4 regions of the Priestia sp. 53B2 genome follow, and region 1 is predicted to be linked to each of the others. Evidence: riboswitches for the same ligand, from Rfam matches in the RefSeq annotation. Region 1 holds a riboswitch; each other region holds the start of a gene.

Region 1 (4,217 bases):
TTCGGATCTTTTTTATTAGTAGGTGAGCGTAAACTTCTAGCTGTTGATTGAAGGGCAAGATGAAGACTCCTGCGCGAAAAGTGAAGCCTGGCACGGAAATCAACAGCGGTGTCAAAAGTGATTCATACGGGCTTATTGATCCCATTGTTCGCTTTTCGATTGGACCGCTTTCGTTAGGTTTCAATCACTTTTCATCTTTTAAATGACTCAATAATGCAGGAGCCATCTCCACGTGAGAAAGGGCGATGTGTGAAATCGTTTTGGCATAAGGTGTAATTTCGTTAATAAATTGTTCGAGTACGTGCAGGTGAGGAAGCTGAAGCTTTGTAATAAAGCAGGCTTGCCCGGCGATGCGTTCACAGAATAAAGCGTAGGGATACTGAGAAATAAATCGTTTAAAACGCTCGTGATCTCCGTTTTTCATAGTTACTTCAATAAAACACGACACGGGCAAATGCAGCTTTTCATAATCAATATCAATCGTATACCCTTTTATAACACCAAAGCTCTCTAGCTGGCGTACTCGCTCTGCCACCGAAGGAGGGGACAAATTAATTTGTTTTCCTAGCTCTCGTAAGGAAAGGCGGCTGTTTTGCTGCAGCGCCTGCAAAATCGATAAATCAATTTCATCAATTTTCAATTGAAAACCTTCTTTCTCATTAACGTTTCATTTGATTAGTAATAGTAGATAAGATGTTTTATATGTAATCTAAAATTTTCATTTTTCTTACTATAATAATTAAAAAGGAGTGAGTAAAAAATGGCAAGAGTTTTGTTAGAAAACGAAGAGGGAACAAATTTTGAAAAAGCATTGAATTTAATTCCGCATGTAAAAAGATTGTACGATGAGCTTTACGACATGCTTTGGAACAGCGATATAGTAGAGAGAGAGACCAAGGAAAAAATTAGGCTTTATCTAGCAGGCGTTAACGGCTGTGAGACATGTATGAGCATGTCATATGTAGGCGATGAGACGCTTAATCAAAAAGTGTTAAGAGAAAAAGAGCTTGAAGAAAAAGACCGACTGCTGTTTCGATTTATTGATGTATACCGGGTACGTCCAAGGGAGTTGACCGATGCTGATATGGATCAATTAAAGAAATTTTACAGTGATACGCAGCTGTTAGAGCTTTTGGCTGTTATTAATTTATTTGATCAATTTCACAAAATGATTGTCAGTTTAGATTTGTATGATTTTTGCAGCTTGCAGGGCAAGTGAAGTCTTCGCTAAAAATATCTTGACAGACAAAATCCACAGGAGTAAGATAGCTTTCGTGAAGTGAAACGTATCATGAATTGAATCGATTATTCTAAAAAATAGATTATAGACATTTGAATAAAAATCGCTTAATCCATTACGGAGCGGAGGACCCATTATTTACGCACATATTGTGCTCCGGGGTGAATCCTTAAAAAGGTAGGGTTACTCTTAAAACCCGAACCCGACAGCTAACTTCGCAAGCGTTTTGAGGGGGAAGAGTGTGAAAAAACACAGGAGCCTTCCTGTGTTTTTTTGCGCTTTTTTTAAGAAAAAGATGTAATTTTTTAGAAAAAGTATAAGCTAAGAGAACACACAGCAGTTGAAGAAAGGAATAAATACATTATGAAAAAACAGTTTGCTGTATTAGGATTAGGTCGTTTTGGAGGCAGTTTGGTTGAAGAGTTTGCTAATCTGGATGTGGATGTGCTCGCTATTGACCGCAATCAGGAGGTAGTAAATAAATTTAGCAACTCAGCTACATATGTTGTGCAGGCAAATGCAATTGATGAAGCTAGCTTAAAGGGGCTAGGTATTCGCAATGTTGATCATGCTCTTATTTCGTTTGGGGATGATATCGAAGCGAGCGTGCTCGCAACGATGCTTTTAAAAGATATGGGCGTTAAGCAAGTATGGGTAAAAGCAGTGAATATGTATCATCAAAAAGTGCTGGAGAAAATAGGAGCGGACAAAGTCATTCACCCTGAGCGCGATATTGCTAAGCGTATTGCTCATCACGTGGTGTCAGAAAAAATCATTGATTACATTGAACTGTCAAAGGATTATAGTATTGTCGAAATTGTCGCCTCCAAAAAGCTTCATAATAAAACGCTGTTTGATTTAAACATTCGTGCCAAGTATGGCTGTAATATTATCGGCTTTCAGCGAAAAGACGGGGAAATGGTTATTTCGCCTACCGCCCATGAAATAATTGAACAAGGGGACATGCTTATTGTGATTGGACATAATCGCGATTTGAACCGTTTTGAAGAAGAAGGAGTTTAACTCATGAAAAAACAAATCATTAAACTCACCCCTCCGCAGCTACTTGTCTCTATTTTTGGCGGAGGAATTATTATTGGTGCTCTTCTATTGATGATGCCTTTTTCTACTACTGAGCCAATCCGGTGGGTAGACGCCCTTTTTACATCTACTTCCGCTATGACAGTGACCGGCTTAGCCGTCGTAGATACAGGTACGCGTTTTACCGTCATTGGTCAAACGATTATTATGCTGTTAATTCAAATAGGCGGTCTTGGCATTATGTCATTTGCCGTGTTGATTTTTATGATGCTAGGTAAAAAAATTGGATTTAAAGAGCGTATGCTCGTTCAGCAGGCATTAAATCAAACGAGCATCGGCGGAGTTGTCCTGCTAGTTAAAAGGCTGTTTATCTTTTCATTTTTAATTGAGTTTATTGCACTTATCTTTCTAGCGATACGCTGGGTTCCGGAGTTCGGATGGTCTAAGGGGCTGTTCTTTAGCTTGTTTCATTCGATTTCGGCTTTTAATAACGCAGGGTTCGGACTATTATCTGACAGCCTGGTTCAGTATGTAGGAGATCCCATTATTAACATAACGATTTCTTTTCTGTTCATTATCGGTGGATTAGGGTTTACCGTCCTTGCAGATATGTGGGTGAAAAAATCCTATAAAAAGCTAACGCTGCATTCGAAAATTATGATTATCAGCACGTTTGCGATTAACGGGGTTGCCATGCTTTTTATTTTTTTCTTGGAGTACAGCAATCCACATACGCTCGGAAGTTTGTCATTAGGAGACAAAGTGTGGGCATCTTATTTTCAAGCTGTAACGACACGTACAGCAGGTTTTAATAGTATCGATATAGGAAGTTTGCATGATTCCACTATATTTTTAATGGTTATGTTAATGTTTATTGGTGCAGGAAGTGCTTCAACAGGAGGCGGTATCAAACTCACGACGTTTGTGGTGATTATTTTTTCCGTATGGGCATTTTTACGAAGCCGGGAAGATATTGTGCTGTTAAAGAGACGGCTTCTTCCTCTTCACGTGTTTAAGGCACTAGCCATCACGATGATTTCAATTATGTTTGTGTTTGGGGCCATTTTCCTGTTAAATATTTCGGAAAACCTGCCGTTTGTAAAAATTATGTTTGAAGTTGTTTCTGCGTTTGGAACAGTAGGTTTATCGATGGGAGCAACTCCTGAACTTTCGTGCTTTGGACGCGTGATTATTATCTTTATCATGTTTTTAGGGAAAGTGGGGCCATTAACACTGGCGTTTTCATTATCTAAGCAAAAGCGCGAAGCCGTTCGTTATCCAAACGAAGATATAATGCTAGGGTAGAAAAATCGCCTTCGATGAGGCGATTTTTTTATATTATTTATACGTTCAAGACATATAAGAGGTTACGCACAAAACAGTTGCGATGAATAAAAAGAAGGCAAAGACAAGAACAATGGGCAATTTGGAATGTCGGCGCATTAAAGGCCCCCCTTTTTTATAGTAAAAAATCTCTTACTATATATAACGAAAGAAACAAAAATATGATTCACTTTTTTTGGCGAAATTTGAAGGTTTTTCTCGTTAAAAAAATCCGCACCCCTGTCCTAAACATTTTGCCAAGCTGTTGCATACACTAAAAGCAGATAACAGGAAGTGAGGGATGTTACGTGGGAAAACAAAATTTTGCGTTAATCGTTGTGTTATTTGTTTTACTAGTTATTGTAGGTGCGTCTGGCTTCCGCTTTTAAACGTTAACTTTATTTGCGCATAGCCCCCGTCAAGAAGGGCATACTAGGCGGAAGTGAAAACCAAAAATTTCTTCAATATTGCCGAACAATGAGTTCCTCTACTCATTCATCTAATCGGTATGTAGCCATGCGAAAGCATGGTTTTTTTTTGAAATAAGAGCATGAATGATGTTCATCCCCTCTAGAAATTAGTAGTAGCAAGAGCACCCTACGATTACTAATAG
Region 2 (4,217 bases), 130 kb from region 1:
TGTTTTGGTTGACTTTCCTTGCTCTTGAAAATGCTGAATTGCCGTTTTCATAGCCGTTTCAGTCGCTTCTGTCCCGCTGTTTACAAAAAAGCTCCACTGGAAGTGATTGCTGCTTAATTCACATAGTTTCTTAGCTAAGGCTTCTGTTGGATCACTTGTAAACTGCGACCGATATACAAACGCAACTTTCTGTGCCTGATCGGTCATCGCATTAATAATTTCTTTTACGCCGTGTCCGATACTTGCTGTAACTGCCCCCGACGAAGCATCTATGTACCTTTTTCCATCTTGGTCGTACAAATAAATTCCTTTTCCATATGAAATAACTGGGTAGTCGTCGTCGAGCAGCGGCTTTATTACATGAGTTTTATTCATTTCCGCACTCTCCTTTCAAACATACACTCTTATTAAACTGTATGCTGAAAAGAAGAGTTTCTTGCCAATAAAAAAAGCCCTAGCATATAGCTAGAGCTTTTACACTTATTAAGCCGAGTGCGTTACAGATTTATCGATACGCTTTGCTTCTGACTCAGCCACAATAACGGCACACGCAGCGTCTCCCGTAATATTTACAGATGTACGAAGCATATCAAGCAAGCGATCAATCCCGATAATCAATCCGATACCTGCTACAGGCAGGCCAACCGAACTCAATACCATTGCTAGCATAATGAGACCAACTCCCGGCACACCTGCTGTACCAATACTAGCAAGCACCGCTGTCAATACAACCGTCACAAGAGCACCCAGCGACAGGTCAACACCGTATACTTGCGCAATAAAAATAGTCGCTACACCTTGCATAATTGCCGTTCCATCCATGTTAATGGTAGCACCTAACGGCTGAACAAAACTGCTGATGGACTCCGGGACACGAAGATTTTTTTGAGCCACATTCATTGAAATCGGAAGCGTTGCATTACTGCTTGATGTACTGAATCCAACTGTCATCGCAGGAGCAAAACCTTTAAAAAATTCAATTGGGTTACGTCTGGCCATAAGAGCGACTGATCCCCCATATGTTACGATCGAATGGATAAACAGTGCGAGCACGACTACAATCATGTACAGCCCCATCGCTTTAATTGCCTGCCAGCCTTGACTTCCAACCGCGGTTGCGAGAAGCCCAAATGTTCCATAAGGAGCAAACTTCATCACTAGATTTACAAGGTACATCATCAATTCATTACCTTGCTCGAGTAAATTATAAAGCCCTTTTGTTTTACTTCCAAGCATCGTAATACCAAAACCGATAAAGATAGAGAAAACGATAAGTTGAAGCATATTCCCTTCAGCCATCGCTTGAATTGGATTGACTGGAATCATATTTAAGAATGTCTCTCCAACCGGCGGTGCTTTTTCGGCTTCGAAAGAAGCGTTTTTTGTATCAAAAGATCCAAACGTACCCGGTTTGATTGCATACGCTAAAATTAAACCGATAATAATCGCAACGGTTGTTGTAACTAGGAAGTAGGAAACTGTTTTAGCCCCGATTCTTCCTAGTTTTTTAGGATCTCCTAAACCTGCTACACCTAACGTGATAGAGAAAAACACAATTGGTACAACAAGCATTTTAATTAAGCTTAAGAAAATTTGGCCAAGCGGTGTAAACAAGTACTTGTCCAGCGGAGCAAAAGCACTTGGAGCAAAAGCATTAATCAACACTCCTACAACAGCACCAGCAATTAGTGCGATAATGATCTTTGTCGATAGCTTCATAGATTTACCTCCCGTAAATAAATTATATTAGAATGATTCTAACTACCATACTTATTTTACCATGCATTGAGAGCGATAACACTCAAAATATACAATATATTAAAAATTTTCAGATTAATAGTTTAGGAATGTTTTTAGCTATACAAAAAACCATGAGAATATCATGGTTTCATAGACCTGTTATTCCCTCACTGAATGCTTACGGAGTTAGCTGTCGGATTCGGGTACGTGAGTTACCCTACTTGATTCATTCAAGATTCACCCCAAGTACATTACGCACAAATATGGGTCCCCCGTTCTCTTATAAAACAAAAGAGATTAAGCAAATAATTTTCTTTAATATTTTTGCATGATAATAATTGTTACTTTAATTAAAATTCATTTTATATGTTTCTGTCAAGTTTTTATTCAAAAATAATGCAGAATTTTATCATAAAAAGTTGAGAATTGTTATATTTTAAAATATTTACATCATATTTCAATAAACCACAAATACTTATTTAACAAGACTTAAAATCTAACGAATAAAAAATTAATTCAAAAAATAGTTTGTAAAGTGAACTTTCTTCTCATTAACTGCCATTCATAAATTTGCATAATTATTCTAACGTCCGTGTACTTTACTGCTTTCATAAATATTTTACTCATCAAAAATAACTCTTTTCAACTGTTGATTTTATCCTTATTGTGCTGCTTGATATAAATCCCCTAAAATTTCACTGACTTTATTGATGCAAAGAAATGGACATTATCAATTCGCCTTATTCTATTTAATTCTGCTCACGATAGAAGTATGGATTCCGTAATACCTTTTAAAAAAGGAGCGGGTAATTATCATATAAAACTATCGGAGTTGGAGCGGTACAAGTTCTTTACTTTTTACTTATTCGCTCTCGTTATTTAACACATATAAAAAAAGAGGCCGTGAAGGCCTCTTTTTCTTATACAGTAACAGGTTCAGAACTTGCTTTGCGATTCTTTAATTTTTCAACAATGTCACGCGCTACCCACACACCGCACGCACTTGCCTGCGCGAGTCCTCGCGTAATACCAGCTCCGTCTCCTCCCACGTATAAACCGGAAATTTCAGTTTCAAACTTATCGTTTAACTTCGGACGGGCTGAGTAAAACTTCGCTTCCACACCGTAAAACAGCGTATGTTCAGATGCTAACCCAGGCGTTACATGATCCAGTGCTTCTGTCATTTCAATTAAACTTTTCATCGTATTGTAAGGAAGCACTAAGCCCAAGTCACCAGGCACAGCTTCTTTTAGCGTTGGTTCTAAAAAGCCTTCTTTAATTCGATTTGCTGTTGAACGACGGCCCTTTAAAATATCTCCATACTTTTGAACCACTAAGCCCCCGTTTGACAGCATATTAGCTAATCTTGATACTTCGTGCGCATATTCGTTCGGCTGATCAAATGGATCCGAAAATTTATGTGAAACAAGCAGCGCAAAGTTCGTATTTTGACTTCCAAGCTTCGGATCTTTGTATGCGTGTCCATTTGCTAACATAATACCTGAATGATTCTCTACTACCACATGTCCTGAAGGATTGCTGCAGAACGTTCTGACTCTTGTACCTACAGACGTATTGTAAATGAATTTCCCTTCGTACAAGTGCTTGTTGATTTCTTCCATAACAACGTTGGATGTTTCTACTCGAACGCCGATGTCCACTTGATTGTTAATCATTTTTAAACGACGTTTTTTTAGTAAGTCACTCATCCACTTCGAGCCGTCTCGACCTGGTGAAACAACCACTTTATCAGCCGTAATTCTTTCACCATTCTTCAATTCGATACCACGCACGATATGCTGACCATCTTCTTTTTCTGTTATTAAATCGGCTACTTCCGTTTTATACTGCATATCAATTTTTTCTTTTAAGTATTCATAAATGCTTTTTAAAATTTCTAAATTTTGCTCTGTTCCTAAATGACGCACCTGGGCACGCAATAGCTTTAATCCTGCTGCGTATCCGCGTTTTTCAATTTCACGAACTTTATCAGTTAACGGATCCGTAATCGTATCGGTTGCTCCGTGTTTTAAATTAATTTCATCCACATATTTAATTAAATCTACCACCTGTGATTCAGACAGATAATCCGTCATCCAGCCTCCAAATTCACTGGTGATATTAAATTTCCCGTCTGAATATGCGCCGGCTCCACCGAAACCATTTGTGATAGAACAAGCAGGCAAACAGCCAGCAAACTCTTTTTTGCCAACCGCAGGCGGACATTTTTCAATTTTTTTCTGAAGAATCGGACAATTACGTCGATAAATATCGTGTCCTTTATCGATTAATAAAATAGTTGCTTCCGGTAATTTTAACGTTAACTCATAGCAAGTAAAAATCCCAGCGGGTCCTGCCCCTACCACAATAACATCATAATTTGAGTTCATTGTACATTCTCCCATCATCTTTTTTCTTTGGGTAAAAGATAAAAGTTATTGACCGAATTTTCTTTTTTTATTATCATTCGGTTATTT
Region 3 (4,217 bases), 180 kb from region 1:
ATACTTTAAATGAAAATGATAATTATTATCATTTAATCAACGAATCAACACTCTGCATATAGCTGTCACTCCTTGAGAGCTATCCTTATTCAGTATTCTGTCTATAAAGCAGAATAACCCGTTGCCATTAGGCAGCGGGTCTTTTTTTAGTGATTTTTCACCTGGTAGGCTAGTATACGTAGCACTTTTTGTCCCCCGTGCATATGTTAACAATAAGGAGGGACAAGTAATATGAAAAAAATCTATCTTGATGCAGGACATGGTGGGGCAGATGCAGGAGCAGTTGGAGCGAACGGACTATATGAAAAAAACTTAGTTTTAAAAATTCAACAATATTTAATAAGCTATTTAAATAGCACATACAGTGATTTTACGATTAAAACCACTCGTACCACAGATGTTTTTTTATCGTTATCTCAGCGCGCTTCTCAAGCTAATTCGTGGGGCGCAGATGCATTTATGTCTATTCACGTAAATGCCGGTGGAGGAACAGGATATGAAGATTATGTTTATAGAAGCGCTAGTAATGCCAGTAAAACGTTTCAATCAATTGTCCACGGCCAAGTACAGCCAACGCTGCTGTCATATAATCATCCGAATCGCGGTCGAAAATCAGCCAATTATGCGGTGCTTCGCTTAACAAATATGCCTGCAGTACTGACTGAAATAGCTTTTATTGATAACCGCACAGATGCAGCACTTCTTCAAAATGAAGCTTTTTTAAAAAGCATGGGTGAATCGTATGCAAAAGGAATTGCCGTCTATTTGAATTTACCTCGTCGTGCAGTTCCAAATCCAACACCAACACCAAATCCAATTCCATCACCTTCTGAACCAGGTACAAAAACGTATACGATCAAGCAAGGAGATACGCTTTACAGTATTGCACAGAAGTACAATATAACAGTACAGGCGCTTCAAGAAGCCAATACAGGGCTTTCAGATCCTTTAACACTACAGGTTGGAAAAACAATTGTTATTCCTTCAGGGACTTCACCAAACCCATCTCCAACACCGTCACCAACTCCACCTTCGGAACAATATCCACTTCCAAATGGAATTTTAAAACAAGGTGATTCTGGAGAAGCTGTGAAGCAGCTTCAAAGAGCATTAAACGCGGTGAATTTTAAAGTAGGGTCAGTAGACGGAATATATGGAGTTCAAACGAAAGATGCAGTCAGACGTTTTCAGCTTGTGTATCTTCCTTATGATGTAGATGGCATTTATGGTCCTCAAATGAAAAACAAGCTAGCAGCCGTTTTAAAAGCAAAAAGTTAAAGCAAGAAGGTCTTCTGTAAGCGGGCAGAAGGCCTTTTGTTTTCCTGTTAAAAGCGCCTTAAGCACTATTTTATCATTTGCGTAAAATAATGCTTTACAAACCATTTGTACGGGAGTATATTATCTAAGAACAAAGGATAGTTATGAAAGAAACATGTTATCAATCATACCCTTTAACTGAAAATTATATTGACCTGTTATCGCTTAATTCGTAAGAAGTGGGGGACCCAAATTTGTGCATTGTCACTTGGGGTGAATCCTTTTTTAAAAGGTAGGGCTACTCTCATAGCCCGAATCCGACAGCTAACCCCATAAGCGTTTTGGAGAGGAGGTTTAAGCTGTGTAAAAACGCTGAGAACCCTTAGTGTTTTTTTTGTGCGCTTTTTTAACATAAAAAGGTATTTTTTAGGGATAATATCACTTATTTGTGAACTTGTAACGGAGCTTAGCAACAAATAGTAAATAGTAGCTAAGCAATCATCGGAGGGAAATTACGTGAACTATTCAGTTCTCAAAAGATTATTGATTGGAAAGCCGCTTAAAACAAAAGAGTTAGGTGATCAAAAGCTTAGTAAGCTTAAAGCACTGGCTATTTTATCATCAGATGCCTTATCATCAGTGGCTTATGGAACAGAACAAATTTTGATTGTACTTGCAACAGTAGGCGTCCTTGCTTATTGGTATTCAATTCCAATTGCGCTTGGGGTATTGGTGCTGCTGACAGCTTTAATTCTTTCATACCGTCAAATTATTTATGCGTATCCGCAAGGTGGAGGAGCTTATATTGTTTCCAAAACCAATTTAGGAGAAAATCCTGGGCTTATCGCTGGAGGATCACTGTTAGTAGACTATATTTTAACAGTTGCTGTGAGTGTTTCAGCAGGAACAGATGCTTTAACTTCGGCTTTTCCAACGCTGCATCATTACAATGTAGTAATTGCGTGTTTGCTGGTGATTTTTATTACCGTCTTAAATTTACGTGGTGTAACAGAATCCGCTTCTGTATTAGCTTATCCGGTTTATTTATTTGTTATTGCTCTTATTTTGTTAATAGCGGTAGGCTTGTTTAAAATAGCGACAGGTCAAGTTTCACCTGAGCTTCATCCATCTCTTGGCACAGTAGTGCCAGGTATTAGTTTGTTTTTATTATTAAAAGCTTTTTCATCAGGCTGTTCGGCATTGACAGGTGTAGAAGCTATTTCAAATGCAGTGCCTAACTTTAAAGAGCCAGGTGCAAAAAATGCTGTTCATACCTTAATGCTGATGGGCGGTATTTTAGCCGTTTTATTTTCTGGCATCACGTTTTTAGCTTATTGGCTTGGCATTTCTCCAAAAGCAGATGAAACGGTTGTATCACAAATTGCATCGAGTGTGTTTGGACGAAATGGATTTTATTATTTTATTCAAGGCACAACAGCTCTAATTCTAGTGCTAGCGGCGAATACGGGCTTTTCAGCTTTCCCTTTGCTGGCTGTCAACTTATCGTCTGATAAATACATGCCAAGAATGTTTCAAATTCGTGGCGATCGATTAGGCTATTCAAATGGAATTGTGACCCTTGGAATTGCTTCTATTGTCTTAATTGTAGCTTTTAAAGGAGCAACTGAACAATTAATTCCTCTTTATGCAGTCGGGGTGTTTATTCCATTTACGCTTTCTCAAACAGGCATGATTGTCAAATGGCTTAGAGAAAAGCCGGCCGGCTGGCAAGGGAAGCTAACCATTAACTTAATTGGTGCCCTCATTACCTTAACGGTGCTAATCATTTTGTTTACAACGAAGTTTTCACAAGTATGGTCCGTGCTCATTTTCTTACCGGTTATTGTTTATATTTTTCATCGCATTTATACGCATTATGAAGCAGTAGGAGAGCAGCTTCGCATTAAGCAAGGAGAAAAGATTGGAACGCTTGAGGGAAGTGTGGTCATTGTTCCTGTAGCAGGAATGACAAAGGTAGTAGAAAATTCATTAAATTATGCACGAACGATTGGCGATACCGTTATTGCAGTGCACGTGGCCTTCGATCGAGAAAGCGAAAAGAGAATGGAAGAGAAGTGGGAGAAGTGGCAGCCTGATATTCGTATTGTTACGTTTCACTCTCAATACCGCAGCTTAGTGCGGCCGCTGTTTCGATTCATTGATATGGCCGAGGAAAAAGCGCGGGAAAACAATATGGCTATTACGGTCGTTATTCCACAATTCATTACGAAAAAAAGCTGGCAAAATATCCTTCACAATCAGTCCAGTCTACTGTTAAAAGCACATTTGCTTTACCGTAAAAATGTAATTGTTACAACTGTACCGTACCGTTTTAAAAAATAATGAAACATGACTAAAAACCTCCAACTTGTATGTTGGAGGTTTTTAATTTTTAAATTCACATACACTAACCGTAATCGAATCTCATCAAAGGCGCAAACGGAGGGATTACATGAGTGAATTAATTAAATTGTTGCGAAAGGGAAATAAATCGGCCATGATGGCCGCTGTAGTTAATACCATTATCTCTATCATTAAAGGAATTGCCTTCGCTTTAACAGGGAATGTAGCAATGTTTGCTGAAACGATGCACAGCTTAGGAGATGCAGCTAATCAGTTTTTTGTCTTTATAGGTTCGGCATTAAGTAAAAAAGCCCCGACCAAACGATTTCCAAACGGTTTCGGCCGATTGGTTAATCTCGTTCTATTAGGAGCGGTTCTTGTAGTAGGGATTATGGCGTTTGAAACGATTAAAGAAGGATATCACCATATTCTTCATCCGACGAAGTCTTCAGGCTTTATTTTAAATATTGCAGTACTTGGCATCTCGGTGTTACTTGAGATGTTTGTCCTATTTAAGGCAATGAAAGAAATTTTGCACGATGTCGGAATGAATACCGCAGAGGTCAATGTTTTTACGCAAAGCTTTGTTCATTTAAAGAAAGCAAAGCCAGCAACCA
Region 4 (4,217 bases), on a different contig from region 1:
TACTACTGTAATGACTCCAAATAGAATAAATAAGCCGATTGCTAATGAGTCATGCCCTTGCGTAAGAGCAAAAATCCCCCATGGAACGAGCACCGATCCTGTCCCAAGGATTGGTAAGATATCGACAATTACAATTAATAAACTAAGCAGCGCGGTATACGGAACATCTAACAGCCAAAGCCCTACATAAGCCATTACAAACGTCATGACACTTAAGATAATTTGTGCCTTGATAAAACCAACCCCCGCTTGGATAAGCTGAGTGATGACAACTTGTAGCTTATATTTCGTTTCTTCTGTTAAAAATGACTTAATTTTATTTTTAATAGCAGGCAGCTCAAGGCTGATAAATACAAGCGCTACTAAATAAATAAGAAACTCTAATAGAAACCCAGGAACAGTAGCGGCAAAGCTAATGATGATTTCTACGGTACTTTTTAATAGAGAATCTAATGAATTTACGGTTTTTTCAAGCGTGCGCTCGATAGAAGAAATCACTTCTGTAGGAAGAGCGTTTGAATAGTATTTCCACTTAATAATAGTTGGATAAATCGCGGTTTCATAGATTTCTTTCACAAAGGAAGGCGCTATTTTTGAAAGAGCAACCACTTGCGTAGCGATTGTCCGAACAATAAAAAATCCAATAAGTATGAGCGAAACAACATATAAAATGAAGGTCATAAGCACTGCATAGACTCTCTTCATTTTAAAAGATTGATGCAATTTTTGAACAATACCCTCAAGTGCTAATGCTGTTAATAAAGCAAACACAATCGGTAAACTGTAAGGGATTAACAAACATACGATTACTATCGAGGCGATGACCCATATTCGCTTTTTCCACATACTCTACTATCCCCCTACTAGCTAAGCTATCTCTATATTTACTGATAAAGAAAGGAACCAGTGACTGCTTTATGTAAGAATAAAATTTGGATATTTTTATACCTGATGTTACATATTATAGGGTCAATTCCCATAATAATAAAGGAATTATTATGAAAAAAGCTACTTATTCTAATTTTTTGAATAGAATAAGTAGCTTTTTAATTTATAAATTAGCCGGCCCTCATGACCTCTGTACCTTTTTTAGGGTCAAATTTGCCTTCTGATTTAGACATTACAATTGCTGCTAGTGTGTTTCCTACTAAGTTAACAACCGTACGTGCCATATCCATGATTCTGTCTACTCCAGCAATGAAGGCTAATCCTTCTGCCGGAACACCGATTGTTCCAAGAGTAGCCAGTAATACAACAAATGATGTTCCTGGCACTGCAGCCATTCCTTTAGATGTAACCATCAATACAAGAATGAGCGTCAGCTGTTGAACGATCGTTAAATCAATACCGTACACCTGCGCTAAGAATAACGCTGCAATCGCTTGATAAAGAACAGAACCATCTAGGTTAAATGTATAACCAATTGGTACAACGAACGATACGATAGCTTTTGGACAGCCCATCTTTTCAAGTTTTTCCATAATACGCGGAAGAACTGTTTCAGAACTAGATGTACTGTATGCTAACAAAAGTTCATCTTTCATATAGCGGAATAAGTGGAAAATGTTAATTCCTGCCCATTTCGCAATTCCTCCTAATACAACAAGCAGGAAGAAAATTAACGCTAAGTAAACTAAGATAACAAGCTTTCCTAATGAAAGGAGTGACTCTAAGCCGAATTTTGAAACTGTTACACCAATTAAAGCAAATACACCAATTGGAGCCACTTTCATTACAAGATTTACCACGTGAAACATTGCGTGAGAAACGCCGTCGAAGAATTGTACAACTGGCTTTCCTTTTTCCCCAATTGCCGCTACTCCAAGTGCAAATAACACTGTAAAGAAAATAATTGCTAGCATGTCACCTTCAACAATTGACTGGAAAAAGTTTGTCGGAACAATGTGTAAGAAAGTTTCAGCCACTGACTTTCCTTCTTGCTGTTCGGAAGTTTCAACGTATTGTGAAATATCACTCTTCTGTGCTGAATGAATGTCTACACCTTGCCCAGGATGAAAAATATTAGCAACCAATACACCGATTACAATTGCAAAAGTCGTAATAATTTCAAAATAGAGAATGGTTTTAACGCCGAGCTTTCCGACCTGTTTACCGCTCCCTGCTCCTGCAACTCCAACGACTAAGCTTGAGATAACAATTGGAATAACAATCATCTTAATTAATCTTAAAAATAGGTCTCCTAGCGGCTGTAGGTATGTTACTACACGTGGATCGTTAAACCAAATTACCCCTACAAGAACACCGAGGATTAATCCGGTAAAAATCTGCGTAGCCAAACCAAAACGAATTTTTTTCATAGATGTACCTCCCCAAAGATGTATGACATTTGTATATACTTTTCTGAAAAAACAAAAAAAGACTATTCTTAAGAAAGAACAGCCTTTTACTTACGCTATTTTGGGCTCTTTCTCTCAATAAAGCAAACGGGGTTAACTGTCGGATTCGGAATTGAGAGTTTCCTACCTTTTGTAAGGATTCACCCCAAGGCAGCTTTACTGCCGATAATGATTCCCCCGCTCTATACGATTAAGCTTATTATTCAGTTTTTATAAAATTAAAACGATCTATACGTTGTCATACGTTTTTTACAGTCAATAAAACTAAACAGAAGTCTTACTTTTACTTAACTTTATACTGCACAAATATTAATTTACTATTTTTCGACACGTTTTGTCAATACCCATGTTTATAAAACGCTTTCAAAAGGCGATAATATATATTTATGCAAAAAAGCTATTGCAACATTGCAATAGCTTTTTCTTGCTCTTTGAGTCTCTATTAGACGTTTAAGGGACTAAAGAACACGCGTGTTTATTTTATAAAAATACAAAATATAGAATAGCTGCTAACACAATTCGATACAGTGCAAATGGTACTAATTTGATACGATTAATTAATTTCAGGAAAAAGCGAATAGATACCAGCGCAAAAATAAAGGCGCTGATAAAACCAGCAATAAAAAATGGTAGTGCATCTGATGTGAAATACTGCCAGTTTTTAACCAATGAAAGTCCACTTGCTCCTGCCATGATTGGCACTGCCATAATAAATGTAAAATCTGCCGCTGCCTTATGGCTCATTCCAAGAAGAACTCCTCCTGAAATCGTTGAGCCTGAACGAGAAAAACCTGGCCAAAGAGCAATACATTGAAACAGCCCTATACCCAGTGCTTGTCCATAAGACATTTGGTCCACCGTCTCTACACGCGGACGTTTAGGTCCAAACAAATCTGCTAGAATCATTAATACAGCTCCGACTACTAAGCCAATTAGCACCGTATTTAAAGAAAACAAATGTTCATCAATGTAATCATCAAACAAAAGTCCTAACACTCCTGCGGGTAATAGACCAACAATTACCTGCATTAAATTCAAGCGATTTGTCGGTCCAATTGGAGCAGCTGGCTTTTTTCCCAATCCTAATAAATTAATAAAACGATCTTTAAAAATAACTACTACTGCTAAGATCGACCCTAGCTGAATAACAATTTTAAATGTATTAGCTACTGGAGATGAAAATAATTCTTTTGAATTTAACCACAGGTCATCCACAATAATCATATGCCCAGTTGACGAAACAGGAGCAAACTCTGTTAAACCTTCTACAATCCCTAAAATGATTGCTACAATAATTTCCCACATAAAGCTATGTACCTTGCCTTTCTTTCAAATTAATAAGCTTATCGCTTCGTTTTACATGCTCAACTATTTTCCTATTTTGACACTTGCTTTTTTATCATAATTGTTAAAACTATGAAATACAATGTGTATTTGCAAAAAGATAAGAATCTTTAATAATTTGTAATAAAAACCTTACATGCTATAATCAAAAAACACGATATCAGCTTTTATTTATTTTAGAAAGTAGTCACTATGTTCGGTATAAATTCCGGTCCCTTAGCTAAAAATGAATCATCTAGACTATTTTTCTTTAGTGTGAAAAAATGACTAAATCATTATGTTTTTTCCATCCCCTTTACTGTCATCTATCATTTTAATCAACTAGCGCTTGCTTATACGACATATCCCCTAAGTAATTTGAAACTTTTTTCTCTCTTTTCTCGTATATAGTAGTATCTTTTTTAGGAGGCTTTTTACTATGAATGGAAATGTACGTACAATGAAATGGGTCACTGCTGGGTATGAAGCCTTGCTGGGAATTCCTTTAATTGGCGCGGGGATTGTTATGGGCTTTAG

The links. A riboswitch is a leader RNA that binds a small molecule or an ion and turns the genes downstream of it on or off. The one in region 1 is predicted to bind cyclic di-AMP.
Region 2: it holds a riboswitch for cyclic di-AMP, as region 1 does, so the genes downstream of both, ACN6NE_RS04780 (dicarboxylate/amino acid:cation symporter) here and ACN6NE_RS04110 (potassium channel family protein) in region 1, are expected to answer to the same signal.
Region 3: it holds a riboswitch for cyclic di-AMP, as region 1 does, so the genes downstream of both, ACN6NE_RS05045 (APC family permease) here and ACN6NE_RS04110 (potassium channel family protein) in region 1, are expected to answer to the same signal.
Region 4: it holds a riboswitch for cyclic di-AMP, as region 1 does, so the genes downstream of both, ACN6NE_RS13285 (cation:dicarboxylate symporter family transporter) here and ACN6NE_RS04110 (potassium channel family protein) in region 1, are expected to answer to the same signal.

What each region holds. Positions count from the first base shown of each region.
Region 1 is NZ_JBLZXA010000008.1:141,218-145,434, reverse strand. It holds gene ACN6NE_RS04125 (hypothetical protein) at 60-206, shown strand; gene ACN6NE_RS04120 (Lrp/AsnC family transcriptional regulator) at 185-640, opposite strand; gene ACN6NE_RS04115 (carboxymuconolactone decarboxylase family protein) at 761-1,219, shown strand; cyclic di-AMP (ydaO/yuaA leader) riboswitch at 1,335-1,479, shown strand; gene ACN6NE_RS04110 (potassium channel family protein) at 1,604-2,263, shown strand; gene ACN6NE_RS04105 (TrkH family potassium uptake protein) at 2,267-3,586, shown strand; gene ACN6NE_RS04100 (YjcZ family sporulation protein) at 3,913-3,993, shown strand; gene ACN6NE_RS04095 (YjcZ family sporulation protein) at 4,182-4,217, opposite strand, start outside.
Region 2 is NZ_JBLZXA010000008.1:267,590-271,806, forward strand. It holds gene ACN6NE_RS04775 (aspartate aminotransferase family protein) at 1-375, opposite strand, end outside; gene ACN6NE_RS04780 (dicarboxylate/amino acid:cation symporter) at 484-1,719, opposite strand; cyclic di-AMP (ydaO/yuaA leader) riboswitch at 1,900-2,054, opposite strand; gene ACN6NE_RS04785 (NAD(P)/FAD-dependent oxidoreductase) at 2,661-4,130, opposite strand.
Region 3 is NZ_JBLZXA010000008.1:320,366-324,582, reverse strand. It holds gene ACN6NE_RS05050 (N-acetylmuramoyl-L-alanine amidase) at 232-1,278, shown strand; cyclic di-AMP (ydaO/yuaA leader) riboswitch at 1,470-1,611, shown strand; gene ACN6NE_RS05045 (APC family permease) at 1,774-3,600, shown strand; gene ACN6NE_RS05040 (cation diffusion facilitator family transporter) at 3,710-4,217, shown strand, end outside.
Region 4 is NZ_JBLZXA010000016.1:33,168-37,384, reverse strand. It holds gene ytvI (sporulation integral membrane protein YtvI) at 1-846, opposite strand, end outside; gene ACN6NE_RS13285 (cation:dicarboxylate symporter family transporter) at 1,059-2,318, opposite strand; cyclic di-AMP (ydaO/yuaA leader) riboswitch at 2,425-2,564, opposite strand; gene ACN6NE_RS13280 (undecaprenyl-diphosphate phosphatase) at 2,838-3,662, opposite strand; gene ACN6NE_RS13275 (hypothetical protein) at 4,120-4,217, shown strand, end outside.